Regions from separate parts of the Pseudomonas sp. NPDC077186 genome, predicted to be linked through region 3. Evidence: riboswitches for the same ligand, from Rfam matches in the RefSeq annotation. Region 3 holds a riboswitch; each other region holds the start of a gene.
What was found. A riboswitch is a leader RNA that binds a small molecule or an ion and turns the genes downstream of it on or off. The one in region 3 is predicted to bind cobalamin.
Positions count from the first base shown of each region.

Region 1: another riboswitch for cobalamin. It lies ahead of ACIGKL_RS09690 (energy-coupling factor ABC transporter permease); the one in region 3 lies ahead of cobG (precorrin-3B synthase).
Region 2: another riboswitch for cobalamin. It lies ahead of ACIGKL_RS08330 (TonB-dependent receptor domain-containing protein); the one in region 3 lies ahead of cobG (precorrin-3B synthase).

Region 1 is NZ_JBITWE010000002.1:227,147-234,438, reverse strand. It holds gene ACIGKL_RS09720 (nitroreductase family protein) at 1-949, shown strand, start outside; gene tesB (acyl-CoA thioesterase II) at 946-1,815, shown strand; gene ACIGKL_RS09710 (HAD family hydrolase) at 1,812-2,408, shown strand; gene ACIGKL_RS09705 (TetR/AcrR family transcriptional regulator) at 2,553-3,194, shown strand; gene ACIGKL_RS09700 (acyl-CoA dehydrogenase family protein) at 3,191-4,840, shown strand; gene ACIGKL_RS09695 (PaaI family thioesterase) at 4,844-5,269, shown strand; cobalamin riboswitch at 5,303-5,501, shown strand; gene ACIGKL_RS09690 (energy-coupling factor ABC transporter permease) at 5,556-6,236, shown strand; gene ACIGKL_RS09685 (hypothetical protein) at 6,246-6,968, opposite strand; gene ACIGKL_RS09680 (DUF3703 domain-containing protein) at 7,073-7,292, shown strand, end outside.
Region 2 is NZ_JBITWE010000001.1:1,761,946-1,769,237, forward strand. It holds gene ACIGKL_RS08320 (carboxyl transferase domain-containing protein) at 1-2,330, shown strand, start outside; gene dxs (1-deoxy-D-xylulose-5-phosphate synthase) at 2,435-4,336, shown strand; cobalamin riboswitch at 4,410-4,612, shown strand; gene ACIGKL_RS08330 (TonB-dependent receptor domain-containing protein) at 4,702-6,567, shown strand; gene ACIGKL_RS08335 (cobalamin-binding protein) at 6,811-7,292, opposite strand, start outside.
Region 3 is NZ_JBITWE010000003.1:578,138-585,429, reverse strand. It holds gene cfaB (C17 cyclopropane fatty acid synthase CfaB) at 1-121, opposite strand, end outside; gene ACIGKL_RS14705 ((2Fe-2S) ferredoxin domain-containing protein) at 258-956, opposite strand; gene ACIGKL_RS14700 (cobalt-precorrin-6A reductase) at 1,566-2,294, opposite strand; gene cbiE (precorrin-6y C5,15-methyltransferase (decarboxylating) subunit CbiE) at 2,291-3,493, opposite strand; cobalamin riboswitch at 3,675-3,858, shown strand; gene cobG (precorrin-3B synthase) at 3,955-5,268, shown strand; gene ACIGKL_RS14685 (precorrin-8X methylmutase) at 5,261-5,887, shown strand; gene ACIGKL_RS14680 (precorrin-2 C(20)-methyltransferase) at 5,887-6,627, shown strand; gene cobJ (precorrin-3B C(17)-methyltransferase) at 6,733-7,292, shown strand, end outside.

The DNA.
Region 1 (7,292 bases), on a different contig from region 3:
GCTGGGGCTGGATCGCAGCGGCTTTCACGAGGCGGAATACGGCGACTGTCTGCTGTGGATAGGCCCGGCGCAGCAGGCCGAATTCCACTTGCCCGAGGCTCTGCTCGATGACCTGGCGCAGCTGCAACTGCAGGGCTCGCCCAATCGCCTGTCACGCGACTATCGCCACTGGCCGGAGTTGCAGCGGGTACATGCCTTGTGCCGGGCGCCGGCGTTGCCGCCCGTGGCCTGGAGTGCCGAGGCGGCCGCCGTGCGTGGGGACAATCCGGGTCTGCCGCTACGGCCGCTCCTGCACCGGCGGCGCAGCGCGCAGGCCATGGACGGGCGCAGCGGCATCCAGGCTGCACTGCTGCTGGCCTGGCTGCGCCGCCTGCTGCCGGCGCAGTCGCCGCTGCCCTTCGCGCTTACTGGCGAGCCGCCGGCCATCGACCTGCTGCTGTTCGTCCATCGCGTGCAGGGCCTGGCGCCGGGGCTGTACTGGCTGGATCGCACGGGCGGCGGGGGGCAGGCGCTGCGCGAGGACTATCTGTGGCAACGGGTGGACGACGAGTTGCCGCTGTACCGCCTGCTCGAAGGCGATGCCCGCGGCCTGGCGGGCTTTCTGAGTTGCGGCCAGGACATCGCCGCCGACGGCTGCCTGGCCCTGGCCATGCTGGCGCGGCTGGAGGATGCCCTGACAGATGGCGCCTGGCGCTATCCCAGGCTCTACTGGGAGTGCGGGCAGATCGGCCAGCTGCTCTATCTGGAGGCCGAGGCGGCCGGGCTGTCGGCCACCGGCATCGGCTGCTATTTCGACGATGCCTTGCAGGAATTGCTCGGCGCTGCCGACAGCGGCTGGCAAAGCCTTTACCATTTCACCCTTGGCCGCGCCGTATGGGACGAACGCCTGACCTCCCTGCCGGCCTACCCGCAACCCCGTATTCCCCCTGTGCAAGGAGAGACCCCATGACCCAGGTGCTCGACGATCTGGTGGCGCTGCTCAGCCTGGAGCAGATCGAGGAAAACCTATTCCGCGGGCGCAGCCAGGACCTGGGTTTCCGCCAGCTGTTCGGCGGCCAGGTGCTCGGCCAGTGCATCTCCGCGGCCAGCCAGACGGTGGCCGCCGAGCGCCATGTGCATTCGATGCACGGCTACTTCCTGCGCCCCGGCGACGCCACGCTGCCGGTGGTCTACCAGGTCGAGCGCACCCGCGACGGCGGCAGCTTCAGCACCCGCCGCGTGGTGGCGGTGCAGAAGGGCCAGCCGATCTTCTTCTGCAGCGCCTCGTTCCAGTACGACGAGGAGGGCTTCCACCACCAGAGTGCGATGCCCGAGGTGCCCGGTCCCGAAGGGCTGAAGTCGGAAACCGAGTTGGCGCGGATGGTCGCCTCGATGATTCCCGAACGTCTGCGCGAGCGAATGATCAGCGACAAGCCGATCGAGATCCGCCCGGTGACCCTGATCAATCCCTTCGCCCCGCAGCCCTGCGAGCCGGTCAAGTACGTGTGGTTCCGCGCCGCTGGCGCGCTGCCGGACGACCCGCAGCTGCACAAGTACCTGCTGGCCTACGCCAGCGACTTCAACCTGCTCACCACCTCGATGCAGCCGCATGGCGTGTCGGTGTTCCAGAAGTTCATGCAGGTCGCCAGCCTCGACCATTCGCTGTGGTTCCATCGCAACCTGCGGATGGACGACTGGCTGCTGTACGCCATGGACAGCCCCTGGGCCGGCAACGCGCGCGGCTTCTCCCGCGCCAGCATCTACAACCGCCAGGGCGAGCTGGTGGCCTCGGCCGCCCAGGAAGGCCTGACCCGCGTGCGGGAAGACTGGAAATGAGGCAGCTGGCGACGGCGCGCCACTGGGTGTTCGACATGGACGGCACCCTGACCCTGGCGGTGCACGACTTCCCGGCGATCAAGCGCGCGCTGGGTATTCCCCAGGACGACGACATCCTCCATCATCTGGCGGCGTTGCCGGCAGACGAAGCCGCGCAGAAGCACGCCTGGTTGCTCGAGCACGAGCGCGAACTGGCGGTGGCCTCGCGACCGGCGCCGGGGGCCATCGATCTGGTGCGCGCGCTGTGCGAGCGCGGCTGCCGGCTCGGCATCCTCACCCGCAACGCCCATGAGCTGGCGCTGTTGACCTTGCAGGCCATCGGCCTGGACGACTGTTTCGCCGACGCAGACATCCTCGGCCGCGACGAGGCGCCGCCCAAGCCGCATCCCGGCGGGTTGCTGCACCTGGCCGAGCGCTGGGCGGTGGCGCCGCGTGAGCTGGTGATGGTCGGCGACTACCGCTTCGACCTGGAATGCGCCCAGGCCGCCGGTGCGCGCGCGGTGCTGGTCAACCTGCCGGACAACCCCTGGCCCGAGTTGACCGGGCTGCATGCGCGCGATTGCGCGGAGCTGCTGGCGCACCTCGGCCCTTAGCCTCGCGTAGGGTGCGCTGCGTGCGCCTCCACGTTGCGTCTCCTGCATTCCGACGTGCGTTCGGCCGCAGTTTTGGCCGGAACGTCGCTTTAGTCATGGTCTGAATCCTGATTCACTGATGTTCTGTGAATCAGGACTCAGACCATGGCTTACCGTCCCAGCGAAGCGCGGCTCGACCGCGATCAGGCGTTGCGTCGACGCATCCTCGTCTGTGCCCTGCAGCGGGTGGTCGATGGCGGGTTCGCCGCCTTGACCATGCAGGCGCTGGCCGAAGACGTCGGCATCGCCACCGGCAGCCTGTACCGGCATTTCCGCAGCAAGGGCGAACTGGCTGCCGAGGTGTTCGCCGACGCCAGCCAGCGCGAGGTCGATGCCCTGGCCGCCACCCTGCGCGCGCCGGGCGGCGCGCCGCAGCGCCTGCGCGCCGGCCTCGAACAGTTCGCCGCGCGCGCCTGGCACAGCCGCCGCCTGGCCTTCGCCCTGATCGCCGAGCCGGTCGACCCCGAAGTGGACGAGCAGCGCCTGCTGTACCGCGAGGCCTATGCCGAACTCTTTACCGATCTGCTCGAGGAGGGCGTGCGCCGCGGCGAATTTCGCCTCGAGCAGGTCGGCCTGGTCGCCGCCTGCCTGGTCGGCGCCATCGCCGAGGCCCTGGTCGGCCCGCTCTCTCCCCCGGCCCGCGCCGCCCGTGCGGCGGGCCACCCCACCCTGGAGTTGGCCGACGTCAGCGCCAGCCTGGTCACCTTCTGTCTGCGCGCCGTCGGCGCCGAGGAACTGCCGCGATGAAACCCAGCCTGCACGCCGAAACCCACGAGGTGTTCAACCAGGTACCGAGCCTGGACGGCGCCAACCTCTATCGCCTCGACCTGCCGCTGCAGGAGTGGATTCGCCGCTATGACGGCGGCTGGGCCGAACAGCGCCTGCACGCCTACGGCGCGCTGGCCGGCGGCGCACTGATGCAGGCCGGCTTCCTCGCCAACGAGAACAAGCCGGTGTTCAAGAGCCATGACCGCTACGGCAACCGCGTCGATCTGGTGGAGTTTCATCCGGCCTACCACGAGTTGATGCGCACCGCGGTCGAGCACGGCCTGCCCTCGCTGCCCTGGACCGACCCGCGCGCCGGCGCCCATGTCGCCCGTGCCGGGCTGACCTACCTGCACAGCCAGGCCGAAGCGGCCAGCGGCTGCCCGTTGACCATGACCTTCGCCGCCGTGCCGGCCATCCGCCTGCAACCGAACGTGGCCGAGCAGTGGCTGCCGAAGATCCTTTCCAGCCAGTACGACCCGCGCAACCTGCCGATGGAGCAGAAGAGCGGCGTCACCATCGGCATGGCCATGACCGAGAAACAGGGCGGCACCGACGTGCGCGCCAACACCACCCGCGCCTACCCGGTCGGCAGCGGCGGGCCGGGGCAGGCCTACGAACTGGTCGGGCACAAGTGGTTCTGCTCGGCGCCGATGTGCGACGCCTTCCTCACCCTGGCGCAGACCGACAAGGGCCTGTCCTGCTTCCTGCTGCCGCGCCACCGCCCGGACGGCACGCGCAACCAGTTCTATATCCAGCGCCTGAAGAACAAGCTGGGCAACTGGGCCAACGCCTCCAGCGAGGTGGAGTACCGCGGCGCCTTCGCCTGGATGCTCGGCGAGGAGGGGCGCGGCGTGCCGACCATCATCGAGATGGTGGCCATGACCCGCTTCGACTGCATGGTCGGCTCCAGCAGCCTGATGCGCCAGGCGCTGACCCAGGCCGCGCACCACTGCGCGCATCGCCAGGTGGGTGGCAAGCTGCTCGCCGACCAGCCGCTGATGCAGAACGTGCTGGCCGACCTGGCGCTGGAAAGCGAGGCGGCGCTGGCCTTGTCCATGCGCATGGGCCGCGCGCTGGATCACCTGCATGACGAGCAGGAAGACAAGTTCGCCCGCCTGGTCACCGCCGTCGGCAAGTACTGGATCTGCAAGCGCGCGCCGGAGATGGTCTACGAGGCCAGCGAATGCATGGGCGGCGCCGGCTACGTTGAGGAAACCATCCTGCCGCGCCTGTATCGCGAGGCGCCGGTCAACTCGATCTGGGAGGGCTCGGGCAACGTGCAATGCCTGGACGTGCTGCGCGCCCTGTCCAAGGAGCCCGGCGTGCTCGGTGCGCTGTTCGCCGAGCTGGGCGACGGCCACGGCGATGCGCGGCTGAAGGCGCATATCCAGCGCTTGAAGGCCGATTTTGCGGATACCGCCGATATCCAGTACCGCGCCCGCCAGCTCACCGAGGACGTGGCCGTGGCGCTGCAGGCCAAGCTGCTGCTGGAGGCCGGAAACAGCGTGGTGAGCGACGCCTTTATCGCCAGCCGCCTGGAAGGCCGCGGCCGCGTCTACGGCACCCTGCCGCGCGGCGTCGACGTCGAAGCACTGCTGGCGCGCAGCATGCCGCAGCTGATCTAAGGCATGAACATGCACGCCAGTCTCTTTGAACGGTTACGGGCCTGGCTGGCCGGTGACATCGGTGCCGATTACGGCATTTCCCAGCTGCAGGCTGCAGCCGGGGTGGCGGGCTTCAGCAGTCAGCCGCCGGCCGTGCACTTCAATCCGCTCGGCGGTGTGCATGGCGGCTACACCGCCACGCTGTTCGATGCGGCGCTGGGGCTGGCGGTGTACTCGCAGGCCAGCGCCGAGGAGGTCTATGTGACCGCCAGCCTGCAGGTGAATTACCTGCGCCCAATCGGCCCGGCGGCCTTGCCGCTACGTACCGAAGCCCGCGTGCTGCAGCGCGACGGGCGACAGGTCGCGGTGCAGGCCACGCTGCACGACGCTCAGGGGCAGCTGTGTGCCAACGCCAGTGGCCTTTTCACCTGCTTGCGTCATACGGCCTAAGACGCCGGGCACTGTCTTTTGTCCGTGCCGCCGGGTAAGGTGGCCGCCGATGGTTCCGGCCCCAGGGTCGGATGAAAAGGGAACAGGGTGCGGCGCATGTCGCCAATGCCCTGGCTGCCCCCGCAACTGTAAGCGGCGAACGACGCCCATATGCCACTGGCCCACCGGCCGGGAAGGCGGGCGAAGGGTCGAGCCGCGAGCCAGGAGACCTGCCATCGCCGTCGGGCGCTTGCGCCCATCCCCTCCATCCGGATCGTCGCGCGGTGGGCGCGACCAAGGAACCCTTATGCATATCGAACCCGGCGTCGTCGAAGGCGCCAAGATCCTGCTCAGCTACGCCACGGCCGTCGCCGGCTTCGGCCTGACCGCCCAACTCGCCCGCGATGCCATCCGCGACAACGGTGGGGCGGTCGCCCTGGCGCTGCGCAGCCTGTTGACCACCGCCCTGGTGTTCTGCTTCTTCGAGGTCTTGCCGCATCACCCGGTGGGTGTCTCGGAGGTGCACCTGATCCTCGGCTCGACCCTGTTGCTGCTGTTCGGCGCCGGCGCCGCGGCCATCGGCCTGGCCGCCGGCCTGTTGTTGCAGGGGCTGCTGTTCGCCCAGTTCGACCTGCCGCAGTACGGCATGAACGTCACCACCCTGCTGCTGCCGCTGTGGGGCATCCAGCTGCTGGCCAAGCGCATTGTCGCGCCGGGCACCGCCTACGTGGATCTCTCCTACAAGCAGGCGCTGGCGCTGTCGACCGCCTACCAGGGCGGCATCGTCGCCTGGGTGGCGTTCTGGGCTTTCTACGGCCAGGGTTTCGCCGCGGATAACCTGGCCGCGGTGGGCAGCTTCGGCCTGGCCTATATGAGCGTGATCCTGGTCGAGCCGCTGATCGATCTGGGCGTGCTGGCCGCGGCCAAGGCGCTGGCGCGTTTCAGCCAGGGCCCGCTGTTCAACGTGCGCCTGCACCAGGCCGCCTGACCCGCAGCGCTACTGGCGGCGCTGCCAGATCATCTTGCCGGTATTGCTCTCGGTGACCAGGTAGGGGTCGCTGAAGCGATAGTAAGCGGCGGGCTGGTAGTCGGCGGCGCCGTCCAGGCGCACCAGCAGCACGCCGTTGTCGCTGCGCCAGCGGCCGCGGTATTGCAGCTCGCCCGGGCTGTTGAAGCTCCAGTCGCTGCCGCCGCCGGCCGCCAGGCTCCACTGCGCGACGCTGCCGTCGGCGCCCAGCTGCAGGGTCAGCAGGGTGGAAAACGAGGCGAAGTTGGCGCCGCCGCTGTTGATCTGCTTCTCGTGGATCCAGGTGCCGATCAGCGCCGGATCCAGGCGCTCCGCTGCAGTCGGCGCGCTGGCCGGCGCGCCGCGCTGGAACAGCGCCTGGCGCTCCAGCACCTGGCCGTTGCGCGGGTCGCGCGCGGCGATGCTGACGTTGAGCATGGCGTTGGCGTAGGTGGCGTTCATGTTGGCGATCAGCAGCCCGGACTGCGGGTCGCTGATCTCGGCGCGCAGCAGCTGGCCGTCGTAATGACCCTTGAGGTTCAGGCGCAGGCGCTGGTTTTCCACGTATTGCCCCTCCACCGACTGACCCTGGCTGCGCAGGATCAGCTCGGCCGGCTGGCCGTCGAGGTTGGCGTGGTAGTGGCCGTCCAGCTCGCCGGCGAGCAGGACGGGAGCGAGCAGGGGCAACAGGAGCAGGCTGAGCAGGCGTGGCATGGGGCGACCCTCGGGCAGGCGCTATGCGGCTAAGCCTAGTCGCTTGACCGCGGGGCCGCCCCAGGCTTGCAGACTGTCCCGGTCGCCTACTCTGGAGCACCGCCATGAACCGTCGCCAAGCCTTCCACCACGAACTGCAACTGGCCCGTCGCAAGCGCCGCCTGGGCGATGCCGAGGGCGAGCTGCGTCATTTGGAGCGCGCGCATATCCTCGGCCAGCCGAGTGTTCTCCAGCACGGCCTGAGCCACTGGCTGATGCTGCTGTGGGCCTGGCGTCGGCGCGACTGGGCCGAGCTGCTCGCGCAGCTGCTGCGTCTGCCGGGCA
Region 2 (7,292 bases), on a different contig from region 3:
TGGCCGCCGGCAGCAGCCTGGCCGAGCTGGGCCTGCTCACTCCGCCGCCAGCGAAAGGCTATGCCGTACAGCTGCGCCTGAACCTGGAAACCCTGCACGCCGACGGTACGGCGCGCCCGGCCAGCGGCGTGCTGGGCGCCTACCAGCCGCCCTGCGGCCCCGGCCTGCGCGTGGATGGCTGCGGCTATGCCGGCTACGCCGTCAGCCCGGCCTACGATTCGCTGATCGCCAAACTGATCGCCATCGCCAGCGACTACCCCGGCGCCCTGCGCCGCGCCTACCGCGGGCTGTGCGAGTTCCGCCTCGAAGGCGTAGCGAGCAACCTGCATCTGCTGCAGAACCTGCTGCAGCGCGACGAGGTGCTGGCCAACCGGGTCGATACCACCTACGTCGAGCGTCACCTGAGCGAGCTGCTGGCCGCCCGCGAACAGGCGCATCCGCACCGCTACTTTGCCGGCGACGCATCTGCGCAAGGCGCCAGATCCAGCCTCGACGCCCCGCCCGGCACCCTGGCACTGAGCGCGCCCAGCGCCGGCGTGCTGGTCAGCCTGGCGGTGGCCGAAGGCGACGCCGTGGCCGCGGGCCAGCGCATCGCCGTGCTGGAGGCGATGAAGATGGAGTTCGAGGTCAAGGCCGAGCACAGCGGTATCGTCCGCGCGCTGGCCGTGGCCCCCGGTGACGCCATCGGTGAGGGCCAGGCGATGGCGTTCCTGCAGCCGGCCGAGGTGGATGGCCTCGCCGAGCACGGCGAGCAGGCGGTCGACCTGGCGCATATCCGCGCCGACCTGGCCGAAGTGCTCGAACGCCATGCCCGCCTCACCGATGCGCGCCGCCCCGAAGCCGTGGCCAAGCGGCGCAAGAGCGGCCAGCGCACCGCGCGGGAAAACCTCGCCGACCTGCTCGACGCCGGCAGTTTCAACGAATACGGCGCCCTGGCCCTGGCCGCCCAGCGCCGCCGGCGTTCGGCCGAGGAACTGCTGGTGCTGAGCCCGGCCGACGGCCTGATCGGCGGCACCGGCACGGTGAATGCCGAGCGCTTCGGCGCCGAGGCGGCGCGCTGCCTGGCCATCGCCTACGACTACACGGTGTTCGCCGGCACCCAGGGGGTGATGAACCACAAGAAGACCGACCGCCTGCTCGGCCTCGCGGCGCAGTGGCGCCTGCCCGTGGTGCTGTTCGCCGAGGGCGGCGGCGGCCGCCCCGGCGACAGCGATTTCGTCGGCGTGGCCGGGCTGGACTGCCACACCTTCGCCGCCATGGCCAGGCTCTCCGGCCTGGTGCCGACCGTGGGCGTGGTCTCCGGCCGCTGCTTCGCCGGCAACGCCGCCCTGCTCGGCTGCTGCGACCTGATCATCGCCACGCAGAATGCGACCATCGGCATGGCCGGCCCGGCGATGATCGAGGGCGGCGGCCTCGGCAGTTTCACCCCCGAGCAGGTCGGCCCGACCAGCGTGCAGGGTCCCAACGGGGTGATCGATGTGCTGGTGGCCGACGAGGCCGAGGCGGTCGTCGTGGCCAAGCAGTACCTGGGCTATTTCCAGGGCCCGGTGAGCGACTGGCTATGCAGCGATCCCCGCGAGCTGCGCCAGGTGATCCCGGAAAACCGCCTGCGCGTCTACGACATGCGCAAGGTCATCGAACTGCTGGCCGACGAGGGCAGCGTGCTGGAGCTGCGTCGCGCGTTCGCCCCCGGCCTGATCACCGCGCTGATCCGCATCGAGGGCAGGCCGTTCGGCTTGCTCGCCAACAACCCCGCGCACCTGGGCGGCGCCATCGACGCCGCGGCCGGCGACAAGGCAGCGCGCTTCCTGCAACTGTGCGAGGCGCACGACCTGCCCATCGTCTCGCTGTGCGATACCCCAGGCTTTATGGTCGGGCCGGAGGCGGAGAAGCAGGCCACGGTGCGCCACGTGTCGCGCCTGTTCGTCACCGCTGCCAGCCTCACGGTGCCCTTCTTCACCCTGGTGCTGCGCAAGGGCTACGGCCTCGGCGCCCAGGCCATGGCCGCCGGCAGCTTCCACGCGCCCTTGTTCACCGCCGCCTGGCCCAGCGCCGAGTTCGGCGCCATGGGCCTGGAGGGCGCGGTGCGCCTGGGTTTCGCCAAGGAGCTGGCGGCCCAGGCGGACGACGCCGCGCGCCAGGCGCTGTTCGACAAGCTGGTGGCCAAGGCCTACGAAAACGGTAAGGCGCTGAACATGGCCAGCTACCTGGAAATCGACGCGGTGATCGACCCGGCCGACAGCCGCGCCTGGCTGCTGCGCGGGCTGGCCGCCGCGCCCAAAGCCGCCGCGCGCGAGGGCAAGAAACGGCCGTTCGTCGATACCTGGTAGAGGCCTGGCACAGGCGCGCCGGCCTGTCGCGCAGGGCTTGAAGCTTGCGGCGGTGGTTTTCGGGTAAACTGCCGCATCTTTTTACCCCTATAACGATTCGCCTGATGCCGACCACTTTCCACGAGATCCCCCGCGAGCGCCCGCTGACGCCCCTGCTGGACCGCGCCAACACGCCGGACGAGCTGCGCCGGCTGGCCGAAGCGGACCTGGAAACCCTCGCCGACGAACTGCGCCAGTACCTGCTCTACAGCGTCGGCCAGAGCGGTGGCCATTTCGGCGCCGGCCTCGGCGTGATCGAGCTGACCATCGCCCTGCACTACGTCTTCGACACCCCCGACGACCGCCTGGTGTGGGACGTCGGCCACCAGGCCTACCCGCACAAGATCCTCACCGGCCGTCGCGAGCGCATGGCCACGCTGCGCCAGAAGGACGGCCTGGCCGCCTTCCCGCGCCGCAGCGAGAGCGAGTACGACACCTTCGGCGTCGGCCACTCCAGCACCAGCGTCAGCGCCGCACTGGGCATGGCCATCGCCGCCCGCCTGCAGGGCGAGAAGCGCAAGAGCGTGGCGGTGATCGGCGACGGCGCACTGACCGCCGGCATGGCCTTCGAGGCGCTCAACCACGCCAGCGAGGTCGGCGCCAACATGCTGGTGGTGCTCAACGACAACGACATGTCGATCTCCAAGAATGTCGGCGGGCTGTCCAACTACCTGGCCAAGATCCTCTCCAGCCGCACCTACGCCAGCATGCGCGAGGGCAGCAAGAAGATCCTCTCGCGCCTGCCCGGCGCCTGGGAGATCGCACGCAAGACCGAGGAACACGCCAAGGGCATGCTGGTGCCCGGCACCCTGTTCGAGGAACTGGGCTGGAACTATATCGGCCCCATCGACGGCCACGACCTGCCCACCCTGCTCGCCACCCTGCGCAATATGCGCGACCTGGAGGGCCCGCAGTTCCTCCATGTGGTGACCAAGAAGGGCAAGGGTTTCGCCCCGGCCGAGGCCGACCCGATCGGCTACCACGCCATCACCAAACTGGAGCCGGTCAAACCCGATGCCGCGCCGCTCTCCAGCCAGAAACGGCCGTCCGGCCCGAAATACTCCAACGTATTCGGCCAGTGGCTGTGCGACATGGCCGAGCAGGACAACCGCCTGGTCGGCATCACCCCGGCGATGAAGGAAGGCTCGGACCTGGTGGCCTTCGCCGAGCGCTTCCCGGCGCGCTACTTCGACGTCGCCATCGCCGAGCAGCACGCCGTGACCCTGGCCGCCGGCATGGCCTGCGACGGGGTCAAGCCGGTGGTGGCGATCTACTCCACCTTCCTCCAGCGCGGCTACGACCAGCTGATCCACGACGTCGCGGTGCAGAACCTCGACGTGCTGTTCGCCATCGACCGCGCCGGCCTGGTCGGCGAGGACGGCCCGACCCACGCCGGCAGCTTCGACATCTCCTACCTGCGCTGCATCCCCGGCATGCTGGTGATGACCCCCAGCGACGAGAACGAGCTGCGTCGCATGCTCACCACCGGCTACCTGTTCGACGGCCCGGCGGCGGTACGCTACCCGCGCGGCAGCGGCCCCAACGCCGTCATCGAGCCGGGCCTGGCGCCGCTGCAGATCGGCAAGGGCCTGGTCCGTCGCCAGGGGCGCCGCGTCGCCCTGCTGGCCTTCGGCGTGCAACTGGCCGAGGCGCTGCAGGTCGGCGAGACGCTGGACGCCACGGTGGTCGACATGCGCTTCGTCAAACCGCTGGACACCGCCCTGCTGCGCGAGCTGGCGGCCAGCCATGAGCTGCTGGTGAGCATCGAGGAAAACGCGCTGATGGGCGGCGCCGGCAGCGCGGTCGGCGAGTTCCTCGCCGCCGAGAACATCGTCAAGCCGCTGCTGCAGCTGGGCCTGCCCGACTACTACGTGGAACACGCCAAGCCGGCGCAGATGCTCAAAGAATGCGGCCTCGACCAGGCCGGCATCGAAGCGGCGGTGCGCGCGCGCCTGGCCCTGCTCTGAACATGAGGCTCGCTCATCGCCGAATGAGCGGGCCTTGCTTGTCATTCATCCCGCCGCGCACTAGGGTGCGCGGCATTGCATGTTCCGCCAGGGTGCGCCGCTAACACGGCGTGAAACGGGAAGTCGGTGCGCCATCCAGGCAATCCCGACGCTGCCCCCGCAACGGTAATCGACGGCAGGCCGCAAACCTGCACCTTGTCCAAGGCCACTGGGTGTTCCCGGGAAGGCGGACCGGGGTCGTGAGCCCGGAGACCGGCCCCGGCGGTGCGACTGGTGTTGCGGAGGGCCGCACCGTCAAGCGCCGCCCTGCGCGCGCTTGCCCCTGCCCTCCTCGAACGTCTGCCGACCTTTGAGGAATAACCATCATGAAACTGTCCCACCTGGCCCTGGCCATCGCCGTGCTGCCCGGCCTCAGCCTGGCCGCCGAACCCTACGCCGCCGAACCGCTGGTGATCACCTCCGGGCGCCTGGCCGAACCGCAAGCCCAGGCCACCGCCGCCACCACGGTGTTCGAGCGGGCGGATATCGAGCGCCTGCAGGCCGGCAGCGTTGCCGAACTGCTCGAGCGCGTCCCCGGTCTCAGCGTCGTGCGCACCGGTGGCGCAGGTAGCCAGACCGGCATATTTCTGCGCGGCACCAGCAGCGCGCAGACCCTGGTGCTGGTGGACGGCCAGCGCATCGCCTCGGCCAGCAGCGGCACCAGCAGCCTGGAGTTTCTCGCCCCCGAGCAGATCGAGCGGATCGAGGTGGTGCGCGGCCCGCGCTCGGCCCTGTATGGCTCCGACGCCATCGGCGGGGTGATCCAGATCTTCACTCGCCAGGGTGACGGCCAGGGCCTCAAGCCCCATGCACGGCTGGCCGCCGGCAGCGACAGCACTTACCAGCGCAGCCTCGGCCTGTCCGGTGGCGATGAGCGCACGCGCTTTCACCTCGGCGCAGCGCTGGACGAGACCGCCGGCATCGACGCCACCCGCGACGGCTTCGGCGCCAACGGCGACGACGACGCCTACCGCAACCGCTCGCTCAGCCTGAACCTGGCGCACCGTTTCAGCGACGACCTGCAGGCCGGCTTCAGCGTCCTCGACCAGCGCGGCCAGGTGGAGTACGACGACACCTTCACCGGTTCGCTGCCGACCACCGACTTCCTCCTCAGCAGCGTCTCGGCCTTCCTCGACGGCCGTATCAACGACACCTGGAGCAGTCGCCTGGAGATCGGCCACAGCGAAGACAAGCGCGACAGCGGCAACGACCAACCCGGCGGCTCGCTCAGCCAGTTCAATACCTACCGCGACTCGGCCAACTGGCTCAACCGCCTGACCCTGAACGACAGCCAGCAAGTGCTGCTGGGGCTCGACTGGTACGAGGATCGCGCCCAGGGCAGCACCGATTTCGTCGAGGATTCGCGCTGGAACCGCGCGGCCTTCATCCAGCACCGCTACAGCGGCGAGGCCTTCTCCACCGAACTGGGCCTGCGCCACGACGACAACCAGCAGTTCGGCAGCGAGAACACCTGGAATGCGGCGCTGACCCTGCCGCTGAACGCGGCCAACGAGCTGATCCTGTCCTACAGCGAAGGCTTCCGCGCACCGACCTTCAACGACCTGTACTTCCCCGACTTCTGCTTCGGCGGCCTGTGCTTCCCCAGCGCCAACCCCGATCTCGATCCGGAACGCTCCAAGAGCTACGAACTGCAGTGGCGCAGCCACTACAGCGACAGCGGCTCGCTGCAGGCGTCGCTGTACCGTACCGAGATCGAGGACGCCATCGTCCTCGACGAGAACTTCATCCCGCAGAACGTCCAGACTGCACGGGTCAATGGCTTCGAAGTCGCCGTGCAGCAGGAGCTGTTCGGCTGGCAAGGCAACCTGGCCCTGGCCTTGATCGACCCGCGCGACCGCGACAGCGGCCATACCTTGCAACGCCGCGCCAAACGCACGCTGAGCCTGGATCTCGACCGCCGCTTCGGTGATGTCTCGCTCGGCGCCGGCTGGCGCGCGGTCAGCGGTCGCTACGACGATGCCGACAACGACATCGAACTGGGCGGCTACGGTCTGCTCAGCCTGCGCGCTGCCTGGCAGGCCACACAGGAGGTGGGGCTCAGCCTGAAACTGGATAACCTGCTGGACAAGGATTACGCCGAAGCCACCTACAGCACGCCCAATAGCCGCTTCGGCTACAACAACGCCGGCCGCACCGCGCTGTTCGCGCTCACCTGGACGCCGCAACTCTGACGACCAACTCGTAGGGTGGGTTAGCGGCGCCGGACACTGACGCCTGGACGCCAGCGGTTATGGCGCGCCGCGTAACCCACCGGGCGATGGATCGCGTTGCGCCCATGGTGGGTTACGCCGCATCAAGCGCGTAGGGTGGACATGCCGAAGGCTTGTCCACCGCCCGGCCGACAACGGTGGACAAGGCTGACGCCATGTCCACCCTACGCGAAGCATCCAACGACTCGTGGGTAAATCCGCCCCTCACCGCGCCCCAGCCAACAACTCACAGAGTTGTTCCAGGGCCCCGAGCATCTGCCGACTGGGCCGTTCCAGGCCCCTGTCCGGCACCGCCCAGACCTGGCCGCGGCGCACCGCGCGCAGCTGCGGCCAGGCCTGCCAGTTCGCCAGTTCGGCGTTGCTGCCGCCGAGAATCACCTCGGGGTCGCGCGCCAGCACCGCCTCGATGCCGACCTGCGGCGCCGGCTGGCTCAGGTCGGCGAACAGGTTGCGCGCACCACACACCGCCAGCGCATCGCCGATCAGCTGCTCGCCGCCGATGGTATAGAGCGGCTGATGCCAGACCTGATAGAACACCGCCAGTGGCCGCTCGCGCCGGTAACGCTGGCGCAACCCGGCCAGCTCGTCGCGAAACTCCGCCGCCAGCCGCTCGCCCCGTTCGGCGCGACCGATACGCTCGGCGACGAGGATAAAGGCCTCGGCCAACTGCTCGAGGCGCGCCGGCT
Region 3 (7,292 bases):
GGTCCTTGACCACCAGGGTCACCTTGGGCCGCGGCCCCAGGTCGATCTGCTTGCCGTCCCACAGCTTCAGACGCAGCGGCAGCTGCAGTTCGCGGAGTACCGATGGCAGTTGCGCAAGCATGCGAAACCCTCCTGCGGATGCACGTGAAATCACATCCAGCCTAGTCCAGATGATCCCTCTGTCAGGCGATGGGTTCAATTGCCCGCGTTATCGGCCCCGTTCGCAGCCTGGATTAGCCGCCGGCGTAATCCGGGGCTCATTCGCCGCCATTGCCATCGATGCGCAGCTCCGGCAACGCCCGGCCCGCCACCAGGCGCTCGTCGACCAGGCGAATCACCGCCGCCTCGTCCCTGATGCCGTACCACTCGCCCTGAGGATAAAGGCTCGCGGTCGGCCCCAGGTCGCAGGGAAACTGGCACTGGCTGCGGGTGATATGCACGCCGCCCGCGCACTCCAGACGGCCCGCGACCTTGAGCCACTGACGCAGGGTTTTCCACAGGCCCAGCGCCCCCTTGCGCGTGCAGCGCGGGCCGTTGCACAGCAGCAGGCGCTGGGCGTGCGGCGGGATCTGCGACCAGGCGTGCTGCGCCGGAATCGGCGGCACCTCGCTGCAGGGGCTATGCGCCTCGCGGCGCTCGAGCAGCGCACCGAGGCCATCGAGCCAGGCGTCTTCCAGCGCGGTGCAGAGCACGAATACCCGGTCGCCATCGCCCCGCTCGGCGATGCGCTGGCGCAGCCAGTCGCGGTGCGCGGCATCGGCGCGCGGCTCCAGATCCACCACCAGCAGCGGTCGCGGCGCCTCATCGATGGTCTGCCAGCAGCCGTCCTGCTCGCTGTCATGCAGATGCGCCTCGCCGAGCAGCGCTTCGATGCGCTGCTGCAAGAGCTCGGCCGAGGCCCCACGACCCAGGCCGGGGCCGATAAACAGGATGCGCGCATAAGGAGCTTGGTTCATCAGGGTCTCCAAAAGGGCCGGCAGTCTAGCAGCGCGTCATGGCCCAAATGCAATCCGGGTAGCATGTAGGTTGGGCTGAGGAGCTTGCGACGAAGCCCAACGGGGATTTTCGAGGGCTGGAGATCGCCGAGCGGAGCCCTGCGGGCTCCCTGTTGGGCTTCGCTGCGCTCAGCGCCAACCTACCGCGCCAGCCCAGGCAACGCCGGCAGCCTGTAGGTTGGGTTGAGGAGCCTGCGACGAAGCCCAACAGGGATTTTCGAGGGCTGGAGATCGCCGAGCGGAGCCCTGCGGGCTCCCTGTTGGGCTTCGCTACGCTCAGCGCCAACCTACCGCGCCAGCCCGGGCAACACCGGCAGCCTGTAGGTTGGGTTGAGGAGCCTGCGACGAAGGCCAACAAGGATTCTCGGGGCGCTGGAGATCGCCGAGCGGAGCCCTGCGGGCTCCCTGTTGGGCTTCGCTGCGCTCAGCGCCAACCTACCGCGCCAGCCCGGGCAACACCGGCAGCCTGTAGGTTGGGTTGAGGAGCCTGCGACGAAGCCCAACGGGGATTTTCGAGGGCTGGAGATCTCCGAGCGGAGCCTGCGGGCTCCCTGTTGGGCTTCGCTGCGCTCAGCGCCAACCTACCGCCAACGCGGCCCACAGGGCATCCGGCTCGGCAAACTCACGCGCCACCACCGGCAACTGCGGCCGGCGCAACAGCAGCACCGGCAGACCCAGTTCGCGCGCCACCTGCAGCTTGGGCTCGGTGGAAGCGCTGCCGCTGTTCTTGCTCACCAGCACGTCGCAGCAGATTCGGGCGAACAGCGCGCGTTCCTCGTCCAGCGAGAAAGGCCCGCGGGCGCCAATCACCTCGGCGCGCGGCGGCGCCGGCTCGGCCTGCAGGCAGCGCACCGTCCAGTGCTGGTGCGCGGGAATCTGGTGCAGATGGGCCAGCGGCTCGCGCCCGGAGGTGAACAACGGCCGCTGAAACGGCGCCAGCGCACGGGTCAATCCGTCCCAGTCGTCCACCTCGCGCCAGTCGTCATCCGCGCGCGGTTGCCAGCCAGGGCGACGCAATGCCCAGCAGGGCACGCCCGCCAGTTCTGCAGCGCGAGCGGCGTTATGGCTGATCTGCGCCGCATAGGGGTGGGTCAGATCCAGCAGCAGCTCGATGCTTTCGCGGTCGATAAAGGCGGCCAGGCCTTCGACGCCGCCAAAGCCGCCGACGCGCACGCGGCAGGCCAGGTCATCCGGCACCCGGCCGAGGCCGGCCAGGCTGTAGATGGTTTCCGGCCCGAGGCGACGGGCCAGGCGCAGCGCTTCGCTGGTGCCGCCGAGCAGCAGGAGTCGCGCACTCAAGGTTTGCGCACCGCCAGCAGGGTGATCGGCAGCGCCGCGCGCCAGGTATCGAAGCCGCCCAGCGGCTGCGCCTGGGCCACGGTGAGACGCAGCAGTTCGCCACCCTGCTGTTCGCGGAAGGCGACCAGCGCCGCCTCGCTCTGAATCGTTACCGCATTGGCCAGCAAGCGCCCGCCGGGCTTGAGCGCGGCCCAGCAGGCGTCCAGCACGCCGGGCACGGTGACGCCGCCGCCGATAAAGACCGAATCCGGCGCCGGCAATCCATCCAACGCCTCGGGCGCATGCCCGGCGACCAGCTGCAGGGCAGGTACGCCGAGGGCATCGCGGTTGTGGCGGATATGCGCCTGGCGCCCCTCGTTGGCCTCGATGGCGATGGCGCGGCAGGCCGGGTGTGCGCGCATCCACTCGATGCCGATGGAGCCACAACCGGCGCCGACATCCCACAGCAGCTCGCCGGGCAGCGGCGCCAGGCGCGCCAGGGTCACTGCGCGCACGTCGCGCTTGGTCAGTTGGCCGTCGTGGCGGTAGGCGTCGTCAGGCAGACCACAGGTCGGTGGCAGCAGGCGTGCTCCGGCGTCGGCCAGGCACTCCACGGCCAGCAGGTTGAGGTCGGCGCCGCGCGGCAGGCTCCAGCTTTCAGCCAGGCCATCGAGGCGGCGTTCATCCGGCCCGCCCAGGTGCTCCAGCAGGCACAGGCGACTGGCACCGAAGCCCCGCTCACGCAGCGCTACGGCGACCTGCGCGGGCGTATCGCCAGCGGCGCTCAATACCAGCAGGCGCACGCCGGGAAACAACCGCGAATTGAGGGTGGCCAGCGGCCGGCCGACCAGCGACAGCACCTCCACCTCCTGCAACGGCCAGCCCAGGCGCGCCGCCGCCAGCGACACCGAGGACGGCGCCGGCAATACCCGCAGCTCGTCGGCCGCCAGCTGGCGCGCCAGGCTGGCGCCGACGCCATAGAACATCGGGTCGCCGCTGGCCAGCACGCACAGCGCCTCGCCACGCCGGGCCAGCAGCGGTTCGAGGTCGAAGGGACTCGGCCAGGTCTCGCGCGCGGCGCCAATGCACGGCGGCAGCAAGGCCAGCTGGCGCGGCGCGCCGACGATGCGCGCGGCCGCCAGCAGGGCACGACGCGCGGCCTTGCCCAGGCCGGGGTAGCCGTCTTCGCCGATACCGACCAGAGTCAACCAGGGTTTCATCCAATGTCCTCGCACAGGCCCGACGGAGCGCCTGTCCGCGCTCCGGGCAAAGCGGGCATAATAGCGCCTTCGTCGGTGCCCCATGAGTCGATACGACTCAGTAAAGGGCCTAAGGAAACTCTGAAATAGTCGTCATTCCCGCGCAGGCGGGAAGCCAGAATCTCAGTAGTACCTGGGCTCCCGCCTTCGCGGGAGTGACGGTAAATGGCCATTTCAGAAATTCCCCAAGAGGGAACACGGTTCACCGTGGCTGCCCCCGCAACTGTAAACAGCGAGTCCAATGCAATCGGCCACTGGGTAACCGGGAAGGCGCGGCGGACGAAGACCTGTCAGCCAGGAGACCTGCCGACGAACGCTGGTCGCGAGTGCCAACATCGGGCGGGGTGTACCGATGCCATGGAATCCCCCGTGGGCGGATTTCGCTGGTTCGGTCGCCGCGTCGTTAGCCACAGGTGACCCCTTTGCCCGCGCCCGTTCGCCCTTCCGCCTGCCCCGGCCTGCTGCGCATCGTCCCCGCGCTGGACGGCGGCATCTGCCGCATCAAGCTGCCCGGCGGCGTGCTGCGCAGCGTTCAGGCGCGGGCGATTGCCGAGGCGGCCAGGCACTGCGCCAACGGCGTGCTGGAGCTGACCAACCGCAGCAACCTGCAGATCCGCGGCGTGCTGCCCGGCCAGGAAGGCACGTTGATCGACGCCCTGCTCGGCGCCGGCCTCGGCCCGCGCGTGGCCGCCGCCGACGATGTGCGCAACCTGCTGCTCAGCCCCGCCGCCGGCCTCGACCCGCAGGCGCGCATGGACCTGCGCCCGCTGGCCGGCCAGCTGCTCGACCTGCTGCAGGACAGCCCGGCGCTGCAGACGCTGTCGGCCAAGTTCGCCCTGCAGCTGGACGGCGGCGAGGCCCTGGCCATGCGCGAACACCCCCACGACCTGTGGCTGGCCGCCGAGGACGAGCGCCACCTGCTGCTGGGCCTGGCCGGCTGCCCCAATGACGCGCCGCTGGCGCGCATCGAGGCGCCCCAGGCGCTCGAGCTGGTGCGCCAGCTGCTGCTGCTGTTTCTCGAACTGGCCACGCCCGAGCAGTCGCGTATGCGCCAGCTGCTCGGCCATATCTCGCCGGATGAACTGCTACGGCGCCTGCAGGCGCGCCTGAATTTCCCCCTGCAGCCGCCACCGGCCAATTGGCAGCCTGCCGCCACCGTCGAGCGCACGCCGGCAGGGATTTATCCACAGGCGCAGAATGGCCTGTGCATGGTCGCCGCCGGCGCCCGCCTCGGCCGCCTGCACGCCGAACAGCTGCTGGCGCTGGCCGAGCTGAGCGAACGCCATGGCGACGGCGAACTGCGCCTGACGCCCTGGCAGGGCCTGCTGCTGGGCAACGTCCCCGAGGCCAGCGCCGGTGAGCTGCTGTCCGCGCTAGGCGACCTGGGCCTGCTGGTCCGCGCCGACGAGCCGCTGCTCGGCCTGGTCGCCTGCACCGGTTCGGCCGCCTGCGCCCGCGGCCTGTCCGACAGCAAGCGCCATGCCCTGCACCTGGCCGAGCTGCTGCGCGCAAGCCACGCACGCCCGCAGGTGCACCTCAGCGCCTGCCCGCGCAGCTGCGCCAGCGCCAGGGTGCAGCCCTACACATTGCTGGCCAGCACGCCCGAGCACTACCAGCTTTACCAACGCACGCCCGAAACGCCCGGTTTCGGCCGCCTGCTGGCACCCGCCATGACCATCGACCAGGTTGGCGCCTGGTTCGCCCGCCAACACCCCGCAGGAACCCCCGATGCTTGATTACATCCGCGACGGCCAGGAAATCTACCGCCGCTCCTTCGCCACCATCCGCGCCGAAGCCAACCTCGATGGCATCCCCGCCGACCTGGAAAAACTCGCCGTGCGGGTGATCCATGCCTGCGGCATGGTCGACGTGGTGGAGGATCTGCGCTTCTCCCCCGGTGCCGGCGCGGCCGGTCGTGCGGCGCTGCTGGCTGGCGCGCCGATTCTCTGCGATGCGCGCATGGTCGCCGAAGGCATCACCCGCCCGCGCCTGCCGGCGAACAACCAGGTGATCTGCACCCTGCACGACGCCGGCGTGCCGGAGCTGGCCCGTGAAGTCGGCAACACCCGCTCGGCGGTGGCCCTGGAGCACTGGCGCGAACACCTGGAAGGCAGCGTGGTGGTGATCGGCAACGCGCCGACCGCGCTGTTCTACCTGCTGGAGATGCTCGACGCCGGTGCGCCGAAGCCGGCGCTGATCATCGGCATGCCGGTGGGCTTTATCGGCGCGGCGGAATCCAAGGATGCCCTGGCGGCAGACAGCCGCGGCGTGCCCTACGTGATAGTGCGGGGCCGCCGTGGCGGCAGCGCCATGGCGGTAGCGGCGGTCAACGCCCTGGCCTCGGAGGTGGAGTGATGGCTGGCCGTCTGCTTGGCCTCGGTGTCGGCCCCGGCGACCCCGAGCTGCTTACCCTCAAGGCCCTGCGCCTGCTGAAAAGCGCACCCGTGGTGGCCTACTTCGTGGCCAAGGCCAAGCACAACGCCGGCCATGGCGGGAATGCCTTCGGCATCATAGAAGAGCATCTGGACGCCGCCCAGCAGCGCCTGCCGCTGGTCTACCCGGTGACCACCGAGAAGCTGGCCCCGCCGCTGTCCTACGAGGATGTGATCGCCGATTTCTACGACACCTGCGCCGAGCAGATCGCTCGCCTGCTGGACGCAGGCCAGGACGTGGCGGTGATCTGCGAGGGCGACCCGTTCTTCTACGGTTCCTACATGTACCTGCACGACCGCCTGGCCGACCGCTACGAGGTGGAAGTGGTGCCCGGCGTGTGCTCCATGCTCGGCTGCGCCTCGGTGCTCGGCACCCCGCTGGTGTACCGCAACCAAAGCTTGAGCGTGCTGTCCGGCGTACTGCCGGAAGACGAGCTGGAACAGCGCCTGCGCGACGCCGAAGCGGCGGTGGTGATGAAGCTCGGACGCAACTTCGACAAGGTGCGCCGGGTGCTGCGCAAGCTCGGCCTGGATGACCGCGCCCATTACGTCGAACGGGCGACCATGGCCAGCCAGAAGATCGTGCCTTTGGACGAGGTGGAGCCGATGGATTCGCCGTACTTCTCCATGATTCTGCTGCCCGGGCAAAAGTGGAGAGGCTAACCCGGACATGTGGGAGGGGCTTTAGCCGCGACAGTCGCCGCTAAAGCGCCTCCCACGGATCGCGCCCCATTCCCCGGATGGCATTCGGGCTACAGGATTTACCGCATGAACATCGTCATCCTCGGCGCCAGCGCGCTGGCCACTGCACAACGCCTCCAGGCGCTTTATCCACAGGCCGTGATCCATGGCCTGCGCGGGCGTGCCGATAACGCCGAGCGCCACTACGACGACTTCGGTGACACACTGCGCGCCCTGTACCGCGACGGTCAGCCGCTGGTGGTGCTGTGCGCCGCCGGTATCGTGATCCGCAGCCTGGCCGCGCTGCTGGCGGAAAAGGGCGCCGAGCCGCCGGTGCTGGCCCTGGCCGAGGATGGCAGCGCGGTGGTGCCGCTGCTCGGCGGCCTGGCTGGGGTCAATCGCCTGGCCCGCGAGATCGCCGCGCACCTGGGCGTGGCGGCGGCCATCACCACCAGCGGCGAGCTGCGCTTCGGCACCTGCCTGCTGGAGCCACCGGCCGGCTACGCGCTGGCCGACCTGCAGCAGGGCAAGCGTTTCGTCAGCGATCTGCTCGGCGGTGAAAGCGTACGCATCGAGGGCCAGGCGCCCTGGCTGGAAGCCGCGCAGCTGCCTGTGGATAACGCCGCCAGCCGGGTCATCCACATCAC